Regions from separate parts of the Kosakonia sp. YIM B13571 genome, predicted to be linked through region 4. Evidence: predicted binding sites of a transcription regulator. Region 4 holds the regulator's gene; each other region holds the start of a gene.
What was found. The regulator Fur, encoded in region 4, represses iron uptake genes when iron is present. The targets are predictions, from matches to a motif close to ATAATAATGAGAACNACTATCAA.
Positions count from the first base shown of each region.

Region 1: a site for Fur is predicted at 1,299-1,321, ahead of fes (enterochelin esterase). Genes of this name have one in related genera too.
Region 2: a site for Fur is predicted at 1,730-1,752, ahead of sodA (superoxide dismutase [Mn]). Genes of this name have one in related genera too.
Region 3: a site for Fur is predicted at 2,226-2,248, ahead of fepD (Fe(3+)-siderophore ABC transporter permease). Genes of this name have one in related genera too.

Region 1 covers NZ_JBHZPL010000001.1:633,340-636,962, reverse strand. The annotation lists gene ACFX4O_RS03055 (TonB-dependent siderophore receptor) at 1-1,125, opposite strand, end outside; gene fes (enterochelin esterase) at 1,380-2,591, shown strand; gene ACFX4O_RS03045 (MbtH family protein) at 2,620-2,823, shown strand; gene entF (enterobactin non-ribosomal peptide synthetase EntF) at 2,834-3,623, shown strand, end outside.
Region 2 covers NZ_JBHZPL010000011.1:56,293-59,915, reverse strand. The annotation lists gene kdgT (2-keto-3-deoxygluconate transporter) at 1-779, opposite strand, end outside; gene sodA (superoxide dismutase [Mn]) at 1,036-1,656, opposite strand; gene rhaT (L-rhamnose/proton symporter RhaT) at 1,946-2,980, shown strand; gene rhaR (HTH-type transcriptional activator RhaR) at 2,981-3,623, opposite strand, start outside.
Region 3 covers NZ_JBHZPL010000001.1:625,943-629,565, reverse strand. The annotation lists gene fepC (iron-enterobactin ABC transporter ATP-binding protein) at 1-221, opposite strand, end outside; gene fepG (iron-enterobactin ABC transporter permease) at 218-1,210, opposite strand; gene fepD (Fe(3+)-siderophore ABC transporter permease) at 1,207-2,211, opposite strand; gene entS (enterobactin transporter EntS) at 2,324-3,565, shown strand; gene fepB (Fe2+-enterobactin ABC transporter substrate-binding protein) at 3,566-3,623, opposite strand, start outside.
Region 4 covers NZ_JBHZPL010000001.1:513,613-517,235, reverse strand. The annotation lists gene ACFX4O_RS02480 (beta-N-acetylhexosaminidase) at 1-1,377, shown strand, start outside; gene fur (ferric iron uptake transcriptional regulator) at 1,493-1,939, opposite strand; gene fldA (flavodoxin FldA) at 2,231-2,761, opposite strand; gene ybfE (LexA regulated protein) at 2,925-3,206, opposite strand; gene ybfF (esterase) at 3,339-3,623, opposite strand, start outside.

The DNA of each region.
Region 1 (3,623 bases), 120 kb from region 4:
TTCGCTGTGCAGCAGCAGATCGCTGTAGTCAATGTCGGAGAATTTTTGCGCGTTAAACAGGCCTTCCGTGCCGCCCGCCAGACCTTCAGGAATGCGCGAGTTACGGGTGTGTTCATAACGCACCCAGTTATTGGTGGTGACGCCGTTATCCCAACCGCCGGTCCAGGTTGCTGAGTAATTCTGGCGATAAAGACGGTTGGTCTCTTTGCCATAGTTATCATTGACATAGTTATTGGTGGTGCTGTCGTTGTTGGTGTTCTGCGTATCGCCCGCGTAGAGGTTGCCCTGGCGGCTGTAACCGGCCTGGAACTCCAGCGCTTGCATCGGGGCAAAATCCCAGCGCACGACGCCGGTAATGTCTTTGTTGATCGAACCTTCACGCCCGGCGACAACAGTGTTGGCGTAGGTGCCGGTGCGTTCGGACTGGTGATCTTTGTTGATGTCCTGAGCGTCGGCCTGAGTTTTGGCCAGGTTGCCGTACAGACGGAAGCTGACATCACCGCCGAGCGGGCCGCTCAGGCTGAAGTTGGTGCGTTTGGTTGAACCTTCATCTTTGTGTTCCGGCGCGTTGAAATAGGTGTTCCACGAACCGTGCCATTCGTCAGTATTATCTTTTTTGGTGATGATATTCACCACACCGCCCGCTGCGCCGTTACCGTAACGCGCCGCCGCCGGGCCGCGAATCACTTCAATACGCTCGATCATTTCCGGTGGCACCCAGTTGGTGTCACCACGGCTGTCGCGCTCGCCGCGCCAGCCAAGGCGCACTGAGTTGCGGCTGGTGACCGGTTTGCCATCCACCAGAATCAGGGTGTTTTCCGGGCCCATACCGCGAATGTCGATCTGGCGGTTATTCCCGCGCTGACCGCTGGTGGCGTTACCGGTTAAGTTCACGCCCGGCATGGTACGGATAATTTCAGAGACATCACGGGAAGGCGGGTTCTTACGAATTTCGTCAGCCGTGATAGTTGAAACGCCCGGCGCCTGCAAATTTTGCTGCTCAGCCGTGACGACAATCGTCTCTTCGCTGGAGGCGGCGCGGGTTTCTGCCGCGAACGCTGGCACAGCAACACCGTAGATCCCCAGATTGACCATAATGGCCAAGGTTTTGATTTTGTTATTCATTTTTTACCTGCATTTCGTCGCCGCATCCCCGGCAAGTCCTTTCCCAGGGGGAGAGGAGGCGGCATGATGAAGCCAACACGTAGCGAGGCGCTCAGTCCTGAGAAAATTCGCCCACGGCGGCCATTTTTAAGTGAAAGACGCGCTTCCCACAGCGCGTCAATACGCTATTGCAAATGAAAATAGTTATCAATAATATTATCGATATATTTTGATCTGCAAGCAAAAATTTCCACAGCATATTTGAGGTTAAAGCCGTGACGTCAACAACGGGAAGTGATGCCTGGTGGGAGTCAAAACAGGGACCCGAATGGGTCAAACACGCGCAGGGGAATTATGAGGTCACATTCTGGTGGCGCGATCCTGCCGGAACAGAAGCGACTTCGCGCGTGCGCCGGGTGTGGATCTACATTACCGGCGTGACCGATCATCATCAAAAATCGACGCCGCAATCGCTGACGCGCATTGCCGGAACTGATGTCTGGTGCTGGAAAACCACGCTTGCCGCTAGTTGGCGCGGCAGTTACTGCTTCATTCCTTCGCAAAACAGCGACGATTTTTCCGCCGACGTTTTTACCACGACACAGCCGGATCGCACCGCGCTGCGCGAAGGCTGGCGCAAATTACTGGCGCATGCGATTGCCGACCCGCTCAATCCGCAAAGCTGGCGCGGCGGGCGCGGTCATCCTGTTTCGGCGCTGGAAATGCCCGATGCGCCGTTGCAACCGGGTTGGCGCGAAACGGATACACCGTTCAACGCCCCGCAGCGCCTGCAATGGCACAGCGCGCGCCTGAACAACACGCGCCGCGTCTGGGTTTATACCACCGGCAAAAGCAATAGCTGTGAACGCCCGCTGGCGATCCTGCTCGACGGGCAATTTTGGGCGCAAAGCATGCCGGTATGGCCCGCGCTGGCGGCATTGACCAACGCCGGGCAACTGCCGGACGCGGTTTACGTGCTTATCGACGTGATTGATAACACCCACCGCAGCCAGGAGCTGCCGTGCAATGCCGATTTCTGGCTGGCGGTACAAGACGAGTTATTGCCGCAGGTACGTGTCATCGCGCCGTTCAGCGACAACGCGGATCGCACGGTGGTGGCCGGGCAGAGTTTTGGTGGCCTGTCGTCGCTTTATGCCGCACTTCACTGGCCACAGCGTTTTGGCTGCGTGTTGAGCCAGTCCGGCTCATTCTGGTGGCCACATCGCGGCGGCGAGGGTGACGGTATCATTATCGAAAAACTTAAAAACGGTGAGTTGAATCCGCAGGGCCTGCGCATTGTGCTGGAGGCCGGGGTGCGCGAACCGCTTATTTTTCGCGCCAACGAGGCGCTTTTTCCCCTGTTACAACGCACACAGCAGCCGGTTTTCTGGCGTCAGGTTGACGGCGGACATGATGCGCTTTGCTGGCGCGGCGGGCTGACCTCCGGGCTTATCACCCTCTGGCAGCCGCTTACCCGCGCCCGTTAATCGCGCCTTTCTACGACAGGAGTTTGCTATGGAATTCACCAACCCCTTCGATAACCCGCAAGGGCAATTTTATATTCTGCAAAATACCCAGCGGCAGTTCAGCCTGTGGCCCGCGCAGTGCGCGCTTCCCGCTGGCTGGAACGTGTTGTGCGAGCCGCAACCGCAGGACGACTGTAACGCCTGGCTGGCGGCAAACTGGCAAACCTTAACCCCGGCGCATTATGCGCAATGAGGAGCGGAAAATGACCCGACGTTTATCGCTGGTCGCCGCACAGCCGGGGATCTGGATGGCGGAAAAACTCTCAACCCTGCCCAACGCCTGGAGCGTGGCGCACTATGTTGAACTGAAAGGCGATATTGACGCCGCGCTGCTGGCGCAGGCGATTGTCAGCGGTTTGTCGCAGGCCGATACGCTGCGTATGCGCTTTGAGGAAGAGAACGGTGAAGTGTGGCAGTGGGTCGACGAGGCACATGTTTTTGCCCTGCCGGAGGTCGTCGATCTGCGTGACAACCGCTCCCCACGCGCTGCCGCGTTGCAGGCGATGCAGGCTGACCTGGCGCAAAACTTGCGCGTGGAGAGTGGCAAGCCGCTGGTTTGCCACCTGTTGTTACGCGTGGGAGAACAACATTGGTACTGGTATCAGCGTTATCACCATTTACTGGTTGATGGTTTCAGTTTCCCGGCTATTACCCGCCAGATTGCCGCCATTTACAGCGCGTGGCGGCGCAGTGAAGCAACACCGGCATCGCCGTTTACCCCGTTTGCCGAGGTGGTAGAAGAGTATCAGCGCTACCGCGAAAGCGACGCCTGGCCGCGTGACCGCGCCTTCTGGGCACAACAGCGTAGCGCATTGCCTTCTCCGGTCTCCCTTTCCGACACGCCGTTGCCGGGTCGCGCGGCAACGACCGACATTTTACGCCTCAACGCGGCGATGGATACTGACGCATTCCGCCGCGTAACGCAGGCTTTTAGTCACCATTCGCCCGCCGATCTGGCGCTGGCGCTGGCTGCACTGTGGCTTGGGCGTCTGT
Region 2 (3,623 bases), on a different contig from region 4:
GAGGCCGCCAGGCCCGCCGTTCCATCGCCGCCGCCAATCAGTTTATCGGCAATAATCAGCGGGATCCCGGTAATCACAATCACCGCAACACCCAGCAAAATTCCCAGCAGCCCGGTTTGTGCAATCACACTTAAATCGATGGTGTTGCCCAGCGCGAAGGCGAAGAACGGAATCAGCGTTTGCACCGCCTTGCTGAAGAACTCGCGCAGTTCCGGGTCGAGATTACCCAGCGCGAACCCCACGAGGAATGGCAGCACCGCGCCGACAAATACATGCGGTTCAAAAGAAGCGATACCGGCAGTACCGAGAATAATCATCGTCATTAATGGGCCGGATTCCAGCGACATCAGCACAAATGCCCCGGCCTCCTCTTTGGTGCCGTACTGCTGCATGATGGAGGCGTACAACCCACCATTAGTCATATCCATCGATGCCACCAGCGCCAGCGTCGACAGCCCGGCAAAAAAACCGGCTTCCACGCCGTGTTCCGGAATTAACCGCGACGCGATAGCCGCCACGACCCAGGCGACCACGATTTTCGTCACCACCAGCGTGCCGGATTTGCGCAGCACCGTACCCGTCGCACTCAGTTTGATCGACGCGCCCATGCAGAAAAACCACACCGCCAGAATAGGCACCGTGCCGGTAATCATACCGTTAGTGAATGAACCGAAGTATTTCCCTGCACCGGGCGCAAAAGTGTGGCACAAGGCACCGATGAACAATGGAACCAGCATCATCCCGCCAGGGATTTTTTCTATTGCACGCTTGATTTGCATATCTTCACCTGTAAAAACCATTCGATTTTTATGGCGCTGGCACTTCCGTTGAACGGAACAACAGCCGCGCGGATGAAGAGAGGGTAGACCGGGATTCAGAGGAGAAAAGTGATCGAACAATCATAACAAAACATTATTTCATTATTTTAGGATCGTCGTTCCTTATAGTTACTGGCAGGCTAAAAGATATAAAAAAACCCCGCCGGCAATGCCAGACGGGGCTTTGACTCACGCTCTAAGGCGTGACGAAAGCGGCTTATTTTTTCGCAGCAAAACGTGCAGCAGCTTCGTCCCAGTTCACCACGTTCCAGAACTCTTTAATGTAGTCCGGGCGGCGGTTCTGGAATTTCAGGTAGTAAGCATGTTCCCACACATCCAGGCCCACGATCGGGAAGCCAGACGCGCCAGAGATCGCTTCACCCATCAGCGGGGAATCCTGGTTAGCGGTAGAAACCACAGCCAGTTTGTCGCCTTTCAGCACCAGCCATGCCCAGCCGGAACCAAAGCGAGTCGCCGCAGCTTTTTCGAATTCAGCTTTGAAATTGTCCACGGAACCGAAATCACGCTCGATAGCGGCTTTCAGATCGCCCTGCAAGGTGGTGCCTTTTTTCAGGCCTTTCCAGAACAGGCTGTGGTTAGCGTGGCCGCCTGCGTTGTTGCGCAGTACGGTTTTTTTGTCTGCTGGCAGCTGGTCCAGTTTGGTGATCAGCTCTTCAACCGGCAGGCTGGCGAACTCCGGCAGGCTTTCCAGCGCGGCGTTAGCGTTGTTCACGTAGGTCTGGTGATGTTTAGTGTGATGGATTTCCATCGTCTGCTTGTCGAAATGCGGTTCGAGGGCATCGTATGCATACGGCAGAGCGGGCAGTGTATAGCTCATATTCATCTCCATTAAGGGTAAGCGGCTATTGTGTTAACGCCGCGTAAGCAGTTGGTTCATTATAGTTAATTAAATGATATTGAAAATGTTTATCAATGCCGTAGTTTTTATAAGGTTATAACTTTTGGTTATGTTATTGAAATTGTGAAGCCGCTCACCCTCATCACGCGCTCATTGCCAGCCTGCAGCGCAACGCGGCAAACGCCTCAAGGTTAATCCTCTGACCGATTTTTACACTCATCAGGTCGGCTGCTCGTATCCCGGCGATAAAAACAAAGAGGATTGTGAAATGAGTAACGCGATTACGATGGGTATTTTTTGGCATTTGATAGGTGCAGCCAGTGCAGCCTGTTTCTATGCCCCGTTTAAAAAGGTAAGAAATTGGTCCTGGGAAACCATGTGGTCAATCGGCGGCATCGTCTCCTGGTTGATTCTTCCCTGGACTATCAGCGCGTTGTTATTGCCTGATTTTTGGGCTTATTTCAGTTCGTTTAGCGCTTCAACTCTGCTGCCGGTGTTTCTTTTCGGCGCAATGTGGGGCATCGGAAACATCAACTATGGCCTAACCATGCGCTACTTAGGCATGTCGATGGGCATTGGTATCGCCATTGGCATTACGCTGATTGTCGGTACGTTGATGACGCCGATCCTCAACGGTCACTTCGACGTGCTGATCAACACCGAAGGCGGTCGGATGACGCTGCTGGGCGTGCTGGTAGCGTTGATTGGCGTTGGCATTGTCACCCGCGCTGGTCAGTTGAAAGAGCGCAAAATGGGCATCAAAGCCGAAGAGTTCAACCTGAGAAAAGGGTTAGCGCTGGCGGTGATGTGCGGCGTGTTCTCTGCCGGGATGTCCTTTGCGATGAACGCCGCCAAACCAATGCACGAAGCCGCCGCCGCACTGGGTATCGATCCGCTCTACACTGCGCTACCAAGTTATGTGGTGATCATGGGCGGCGGTGCGCTGGTCAACCTGAGCTTCTGCTTTATCCGCCTGGCAAAAGTGAAAGATCTGTCGGTAAAAGCCGACTTCTCGCTGGCAAAAGGGCTGATCATCAGCAATATCCTGCTTTCCGCACTGGGTGGCCTGATGTGGTATCTGCAATTTTTCTTCTACGCCTGGGGTCACGCCAGCATTCCGGGGCAGTATGACTACATCAGTTGGATGCTGCATATGAGCTTCTATGTGCTATGCGGTGGGCTGGTTGGTCTGGTGCTAAAAGAGTGGAAAAACGCCGGACGACAACCGGTAAGTGTGCTGAGTCTCGGTTGTGTGGTAATCATTGTGGCGGCGAATATCGTCGGCCTCGGCATGGCGAGCTAATCAGGCAGCAACCCGGCTACGATGACGCCACTGACCTGGCGTCATCCCTACCTCACGGCTAAACACCACCGAAAAGTAGTTACTGTCCTCAAAGCCACACTGCATGGCGATTTCACTGATCATCTGCTCGGAGTGCTGCAACAAAAATTGCGCGTGGCAAATGCGCAGCTGGCGCAAATAGTGGTTGATGGTCATCCCGGTTTGAGTGCGAAACTGCTGGCGCAGCGCCCGCTCGCTGCACTGTTCCTGTTCACAAAAATGCTCCAGCACAAAGCTGCGATTCAGGCTGCCGGAAAGCGCGGTGATGAGCTTATCCAGCAGCGTTTCGCTGTGGGTCGCGGCAAGGTTATCGGTGGCGAAACGGTGGCGTTTTAGGGTCATCACCAGTTGAGCAAACAGGGTTTCCGCCATCAGATTGGCCAGCGGATCGTCCTTCGCGCTCTCATGTTCCAGTTGCGTAATCACCTGCCGCGCCTGCGCCATTCCGCTGCTGCCAATGCGCCAGTGCGGGTTGGACGGCGCGCCGTTAAGCCCCGGAATATGCGCAGCCCAGTCGAGATTCAGCGTCAACCGGTCCGGGCAGTAGATAATGTTCTGCAACACCAGGTCATTAACCGAGGCGTAAGAGTGGCAATCTTCGGCG
Region 3 (3,623 bases), 110 kb from region 4:
TAGCGCTGGATCTGCTCGCCATCAAGATAAACATGTCCGTGCGTGGGCATCATCAGGCGGCTTAGCGTACGCAGCAACGTGGATTTCCCGCAGCCGTTAGGGCCGATAATGGCGGTGAAATGGCCGTCGGGAATCGCTACGCTTAGGCGTTCGGCAACCACTTTTTTGCCGTAGCCAAGGGTGAGCGCTTCGCCGCGCAAACGGGTAGATGAATCAGTCATTTCTTGCGAGACTCCTGAATTAACAAGGCGATAAGGTAAATACCGCCGAGGCTGACGGTCACCACGCCGACCGGCAACTGGTAAGGCGTAAAACCTTGCTGGGCAATCATATCCGCCAGCAGCAACAACACCGCGCCGCACAGCGCGGACTGGGTTAACCCCCAGCGTGCGGTGGCACTGACCCGGCGGACAATATGCGGCGCGACCAGCGCGATAAACGAAATGGGCCCCGCCAACGCCGTTGCCGCGGCGGTGAGGGCGACGGCCACCAGCATGAGCATTAAGCGTGAACGCTCAACGCTGACGCCGAGCGCGCAGGCGCTGTCATCGCCCATTTCCAGCAGCCGCATACGACGTGCCAGCAGAGCGGCAAAAAGAAACATCACCAGCATGATCGGTGCGGAAGGGACGGTTTTCACCCAGGTCAGACCATTGAGCGACCCGGCGTTCCACAGCCCGGCGGAGAGCGCCGTTTCCAGCGAAGCATGCAGCAGCAGCCAGGTGTTAAATGCCACCAGCATCGCGCGCACGCCAATACCAACGATGATCAAGCGGAACGTCTCAATACCGTTGCGCCACGCCAGCAGCCAGACTACCAGCGAGGTCAGCATACCGCCCGCCATCGCCGCCAGTGCGATAGCGGTCAGATGCTGACCAAACAGCACCATCGCCACCAGCACGCCGCTCCATGCGCCAGTGTTGAAGCCCATCACATCCGGGCTGCCGAGCGGGTTACGCATCAGCGACTGGAAAATCGCGCCGCTTACGCCAAGCGATGCGCCCACCAGCAGCGCCATTAGCACGCGCGGCAAGCGCCACTCCATCACCACCAGTTGCATTGCGCGCGGCGCGTCGCCGGTGAGCGCGTCAATGACCTGCGAAAACGCCAGCGTCACCGCGCCGCTACGTAGACTCCAGGTGGCTAAAAGCAACGCGGCGATAACCATGAACAAGCAACTGCCGAGCAGACGGCGGGAAGGAGCCATCATAAGCTGCCTCCGCGCGCGCGGCGCACCAGCACAATCAATACCGGCGCACCGATAAAGGCACTGACCACGGAAACCCGCAATTCACCGGGAACCAGCAGACGACCAATGATATCGGCGAACAACAGCAGGGCAGGGGTGGCAATCAACGTGACCGGCAGCGACCAGCGGTGATCCGCGCCCACCAGCCAGCGCGCCATGTGCGGCATCATCAGGCCGATAAAAGCAATCGGGCCGACAACCGCTGTTGCGCTGCCGCACAGCACCGTAATCACCACTAAACCGAGCAACTGGGTGCGCGCCACGCGGCTGCCGAGTGCCGTGGCGGTGTCGCTGCCGAGGCTCAGGCTGTTAAGCGCGCGGCTCAGCATCAACGCCATGCCCGCAGCCAGCAACACCGGGATCAGGACAATCTTTAGCGTTTGCAGGGTGCGGATATCCAGCGAACCCGCCTGCCAGAAGCGTAACTGGTCATAAACGTCGGCGTTGAGCAACGAAATGCCGCTGGATAACCCTTCCAGCACCGCCGCCAGCGCCACGCCCGCAAGCGTCAGGCGAACCGGGCTGAGCTGCCCGCCGCCCTGGCTGCCGGTAAAGGCGACCAGCAGTGACGCTGCCAGCGCGCCGCAAAACGCCAACAACAGTTGCTCAACAGGCGTGACTGCGCCCAGCAGCGCTGCGCCGAGCACAATGGCGAAACTGGCACCAGCGTTAACGCCGAGCAAGCCCGGATCGGCCAGTGGATTTCGCGTGAGTGTTTGCATTAACGCACCGGCAATGCCTAGCGCGCCGCCCGCGAGTAAACCTGCCAGCGTACGCGGCAAGCGGGCATCTTTGATGATGGTGCAGTCCGCGCTCTGGCAGGCGCCACTCAGTGCGTCTATGACGACCGCGGCGGGCATCGGTTTTGCGCCAACAAACAGGCTGAGTGCAACGGCGACAATAAGCAATATCAATAACCCGGCGAGGGCAACGGGGCGCGCCGGGAAAGCAGAACACGACATAAAACGTCCCAAATTTGATAATGATAGTAATTATCGTTATCGATCTTGTTTTGATATGTTACCATGCGCAGCCTGCGAATGGACATAGAAAGTGTGTATTTAAGGCATTGGAATGAAGCAACAATCCTGGCTGTTGAACCTGAGTCTGCTGCGTACGCATCCGGCTTTTCGCGCGGTATTTCTGGCGCGTTTTATCTCGATTCTCTCGCTGGGTTTATTGGGCGTGGCGGTGCCGGTGCAAATCCAGGCGATGACCCACTCCAGTTGGCAAGTTGGTCTGGCTGTCACGCTGACCGGCAGCGCCATGTTTGTCGGTCTGATGTTTGGCGGGGTTTTGGCGGATCGTTTTGAACGCAAGAAACTGATTCTGCTGGCGCGTTCCACCTGCGGCGTCGGTTTTATCGGCCTGTATCTGAATGCGTTATTGCCGGAGCCTTCGCTGCTGGCGATTTATCTGCTCGGTTTGTGGGATGGCTTTTTCGGCGCGCTGGGCGTGACGGCGCTGTTGGCCGCGACACCGGCGTTGGTCGGGCGTGAAAACCTGATGCATGCCGGCGCGATCACCATGCTGACGGTGCGGCTGGGTTCCGTTATTTCGCCAATGTGCGGCGGTTTGCTGCTGGCGACCGGCGGCGTGGCCTGGAACTACGGGCTGGCGGCGGCGGGCACATTCATCACCTTGCTGCCGCTACTTAGCCTGCCTGCATTACCACCACCGCCACAACCGCGCGAACACCCGCTGAAATCGCTCCTTACCGCCCTGCAATTTTTACTGCATAACCCGTTGATTGGCGGTAGCGCGCTGCTTGGCGGGCTGTTAACGATGGCAAGCGCGGTACGTGTGCTCTACCCGGCACTGGCGATAAGCTGGAATATGTCGGCGGCAGAAATTGGCTTGCTGTATGCCGCACTGCCGCTCGGCGCGGCCATTGGCGCGTTAACCAGCGGCAAGCTGGCGCACAGTGAGCGCCCTGGCGTGATTATGCTGGTCGCGTCCGTTGGCGCGTTTATCGCCATCGGTTTATTCAGCCTGATGCCCGTTTGGGCGCTGGGCGTGCTGTTTCTGGCGCTGTGTGGCTGGCTAACGGCAGTGAGTTCACTGCTGCAATACACGCTGCTGCAAACGCAAACCCCGGAAGCGATGCTCGGGCGAATGAATGGTTTATGGACGGCGCAAAACGTTACCGGTGATGCCATTGGTGCCGCGCTGCTTGGCGCGATGGCATCAATGATGACACCGGTTTCGTCGGCGAGTATCAGCGGTTTTGTACTGGCGATAGTGGGCGTGGTGCTGGTGGTGTTACTCGGCGAGCTGCGGCGTTTTCGTCAGGTGCAGCCCGCCGCCGACGCCTGATTAACCAAACAGCGCCGACAAACGTTGTAACACGCGGGTAGCGCTGTAGTAATCAAGG
Region 4 (3,623 bases):
ATCGAAATCCTCAAATATGCCAAAGCGCGACAGATTGAAGTGATCCCGGAAATCGATATGCCAGCTCATGCGCGTGCCGCCGTGATCTCAATGGAAGCGCGTTACGAGCGCCTGATGAAAGCGGGCAAAGAGAAAGAGGCGCAGCAATATCGCCTGCTGGATCCCACTGATACCTCGAACACCACTGGTGTGCAGTTCTATAACCGTACCGGCTATCTCAATCCGTGCCTTGATTCGTCGCGTAACTTTGTGGACAAAGTGATTGGCGAAATCCAACAGATGCATAAAGAAGCCGGGTTGCCGCTGAATACCTGGCATTTTGGCGGTGACGAAGCGAAAAACATCTATCTTGGCGCTGGTTATACGGATCAGAAAAAACCGGAGGCGGGCAAAGGCATTATCGATCAGAGCAATCAGGATAAGCCGTGGGCAAAATCGCAAGCCTGCCAGGCGATGATCAAAGAGGGCAAAGTTGCCGATGTTGAACATCTCTCCAGTTATTTCGGCGTGGAAGTCAGCAAGCTGGTGAAAGCGCACGGTATCGGCACAATGCAGGCGTGGCAGGATGGTTTGAAAGATGCCAAAGATGCATCAGTGTTTGCCACCGATCATGTCAATGTTAACTTCTGGGATACGCTCTACTGGGGTGGTTTTGACTCGGTGAATGACTGGGCGAACAAAGGCTTCCGCGTTGTGGTCTCTAACCCCGATTATGTGTATCTCGATTTCCCGAATGAAGTAAACCCGGCGGAAAGCGGCTACTACTGGGGCACGCGTTTTAGCGATGAACGTAAGATTTTCAGCTTTGCCCCGGACAACATGCCGCAGAACGCGGAAACCTCACTTGATCGTGATGGCAATCCGTTTAGCGCGAAATCTGACAAATTGTGGCCGGGCGCGTATGGCCTTTCCGCGCAGTTGTGGAGCGAAGTGGTGCGCACCGATAATCAGATGGAGTACATGATCTATCCGCGAATGGTTTCGGTGGCTGAACGCGCATGGCACCGCGCGGGCTGGGAGCAGGATTACAAAGCCGGACGTGAGTATAAAGGCGGCGAGACACATCTGGTGGATGTGAAAGCGCTGGAGCGAGACTGGCAACGCTTTGCGAACCTGTTAGGTCATCGCGAACTGGCGAAACTGGATAAGGCTGGTGTTCATTACCGCTTACCGGTTCCAGGAGCGCGTGTGGTGGGTGGAAAACTGGAAGCCAATACCAGCTTCCCTGGCATGGTGGTTGAGTTCTCAACCGACGGCGGCAAACACTGGCAGCGCTATGATGATAAAGCGCGTCCGCAAGTAAGTGGGGAAGTGCAGGTGCGCACTGCCAGCCCGGACGGCAAACGCTTTAGTCGTGTCGACAGCGTAAAAGCGTAATTTGAGGCAGTGATTAAACCCGGGGGCGCGAGCTTGCCGGGTTTTTTCTTTCAGTGCCGGTATTGCAGGCAAAAAAAAGCCAACCGTCAGGCTGGCTTTTTGGGTTTCAAAGCAGTTATTTCGCGTCGTGCGCGTGTTCATCTTCGCGGCAGTCGCCTTCGGCGCAGTGACCGTAAAGGTAAAGACTGTGGTTAGTCAGACGAATGCCGTGTTTCGCGGCGATTTCACGCTGACGCGCTTCAATGGAGTCATCACTGAATTCAATCACTTTGCCGCAATCGAGGCAGATTAGGTGATCGTGGTGATGCTGCTGAGTCAGTTCAAAAACGGACTTGCCGCCTTCGAAGTTATGACGGGTCACAATCCCGGCGTCGTCAAACTGGTTCAGTACACGGTAAACTGTTGCCAGCCCGATCTCTTCGCCCATGTCGATCAGTCGTTTGTATAAATCTTCCGCACTGACATGATGGTTATCCGGTTCCTGAAGCACTTCAAGGATTTTTAACCGAGGAAGCGTGACTTTCAGGCCGGCCTTCTTTAATGCGGTATTGTTGTCAGTCATGCGGAATCTGTCCTGTTGCTATACGATTCACTTCCTTAGCGGAAGTTATAAGGAATGCACCTGGGGTAATGCGTCTCATTATAGAACTGCCATGGCTGGATGAAAACTGCAAGCCCTCAAGTAAAGTAAGCTTATAAAACGTGGTGTCGCCAGCAAAGTCCTTTACGACGGCACCCAGTTTAGCAGGGCTTATTGTACAGCGATGGAGAAAAAAGTTAAAAATTTGTAGCAATTATTTCCATTGCTTTTATCTATTAATACGGCGTAACCCACAGATTACGCCATAAAAAATCAGGCGTTAATGATATCGTCCAGATGCAGCTCTTCGCGCACCTGTTTTACCCATTTCTGTACGCGCTCTGATGTCAGCTCTGGTTGACGGTCTTCGTCAATCGCAAGGCCAACAAAATGATCGTCGTCCGCGAGACCTTTAGAGGCTTCAAAATGGTAGCCCGCAGTTGGCCAGTGACCGACGATGGTTGCGCCGCGCGGTTCGATGATATCGCGAATGGTACCCAGCGCATCGCAGAAATACTCCGCGTAATCCTCCTGGTCGCCACAGCCGAACAGTGCCACTAATTTACCGTTAAAGTCGATCTCTTCCAGCGTCGGGAAAAAGTCATCCCAGTCGCACTGCGCTTCACCATAGTACCAGGTAGGAATGCCGAGCAACAGAATGTCATACCCTTCGATATCTTCTTTGCTGCTCTTGGCAATGTCATGGACGTCGGCAACGTCTTTACCTAGCTGACTCTGAATCATTTTCGCGATGTTTTCGGTGTTACCGGTGTCGCTGCCAAAGAAAATGCCTGTAATTGCCATGAGTAAAATAACCTCTTGAAACTTAATGAGTATGGTGGTGGCGCTACGCCCACAGATAAGGGCAATCATAGCAGAACAGGGAAGCGCGCGGAAACTGCTATCGCGTCGGACTGCACTGTATGACACATGAAAGTGTTATTTCGACGAGGTTTCGGAGGATTCGCTAGCCGCGCAATGCCTTCAACTGTGCCAACAGCATCTCTTCGATAAGCTCGCTGCGGCTCATATCACGCGCTTCTGCCAGCTCGTTTAACGCATCGACGGCTTCCACATTGAGTTTTAGTTCGACACGCTTAAGCCCACGAACTTTATCGCGTTTTAGCTGATTGCGTTTGTTGATGCGCAACTGTTCATCACGCGAGAGCGGGTTTGTCTTCGGCCGTCCCGGGCGACGCTCATTCGCGAACAGATCTAGTGTCGTACGGTCCGTTTGTTCTTTAGCCATGGTCTAAGCATACTACGGGAAAAACAAGCAATCGGGCGGCACGCCCGGGCTGAATAGCGCGCCATCATACATCAGCACAACGGACACGCCAACGACCGGGCGCGTTGAAACGACCGGTCGCCGCCTTTTTAATCAATTCGTCTTTTCAGCGAGATAGCGGCGGATGGCACGCATAACCGCGTCGGGTTTCTCGGCATGTACCCAGTGGCCGGAACCGGCAATTACATGCGCCCGTGCCTGCGGGAACTGCGCCAGCAACGCGTCACGGTACGCTTCGGTGACATAAGGAGAGTTCCCACCACGAACGAACAGGGCCGGTTTATGCCATGCAGGAACCGTTTCCCAGCCGACAATATGCGGGTATTGATCCCACAACACCGGCACGTTGAAACGCCACTCGCCATCAACAAACGATTT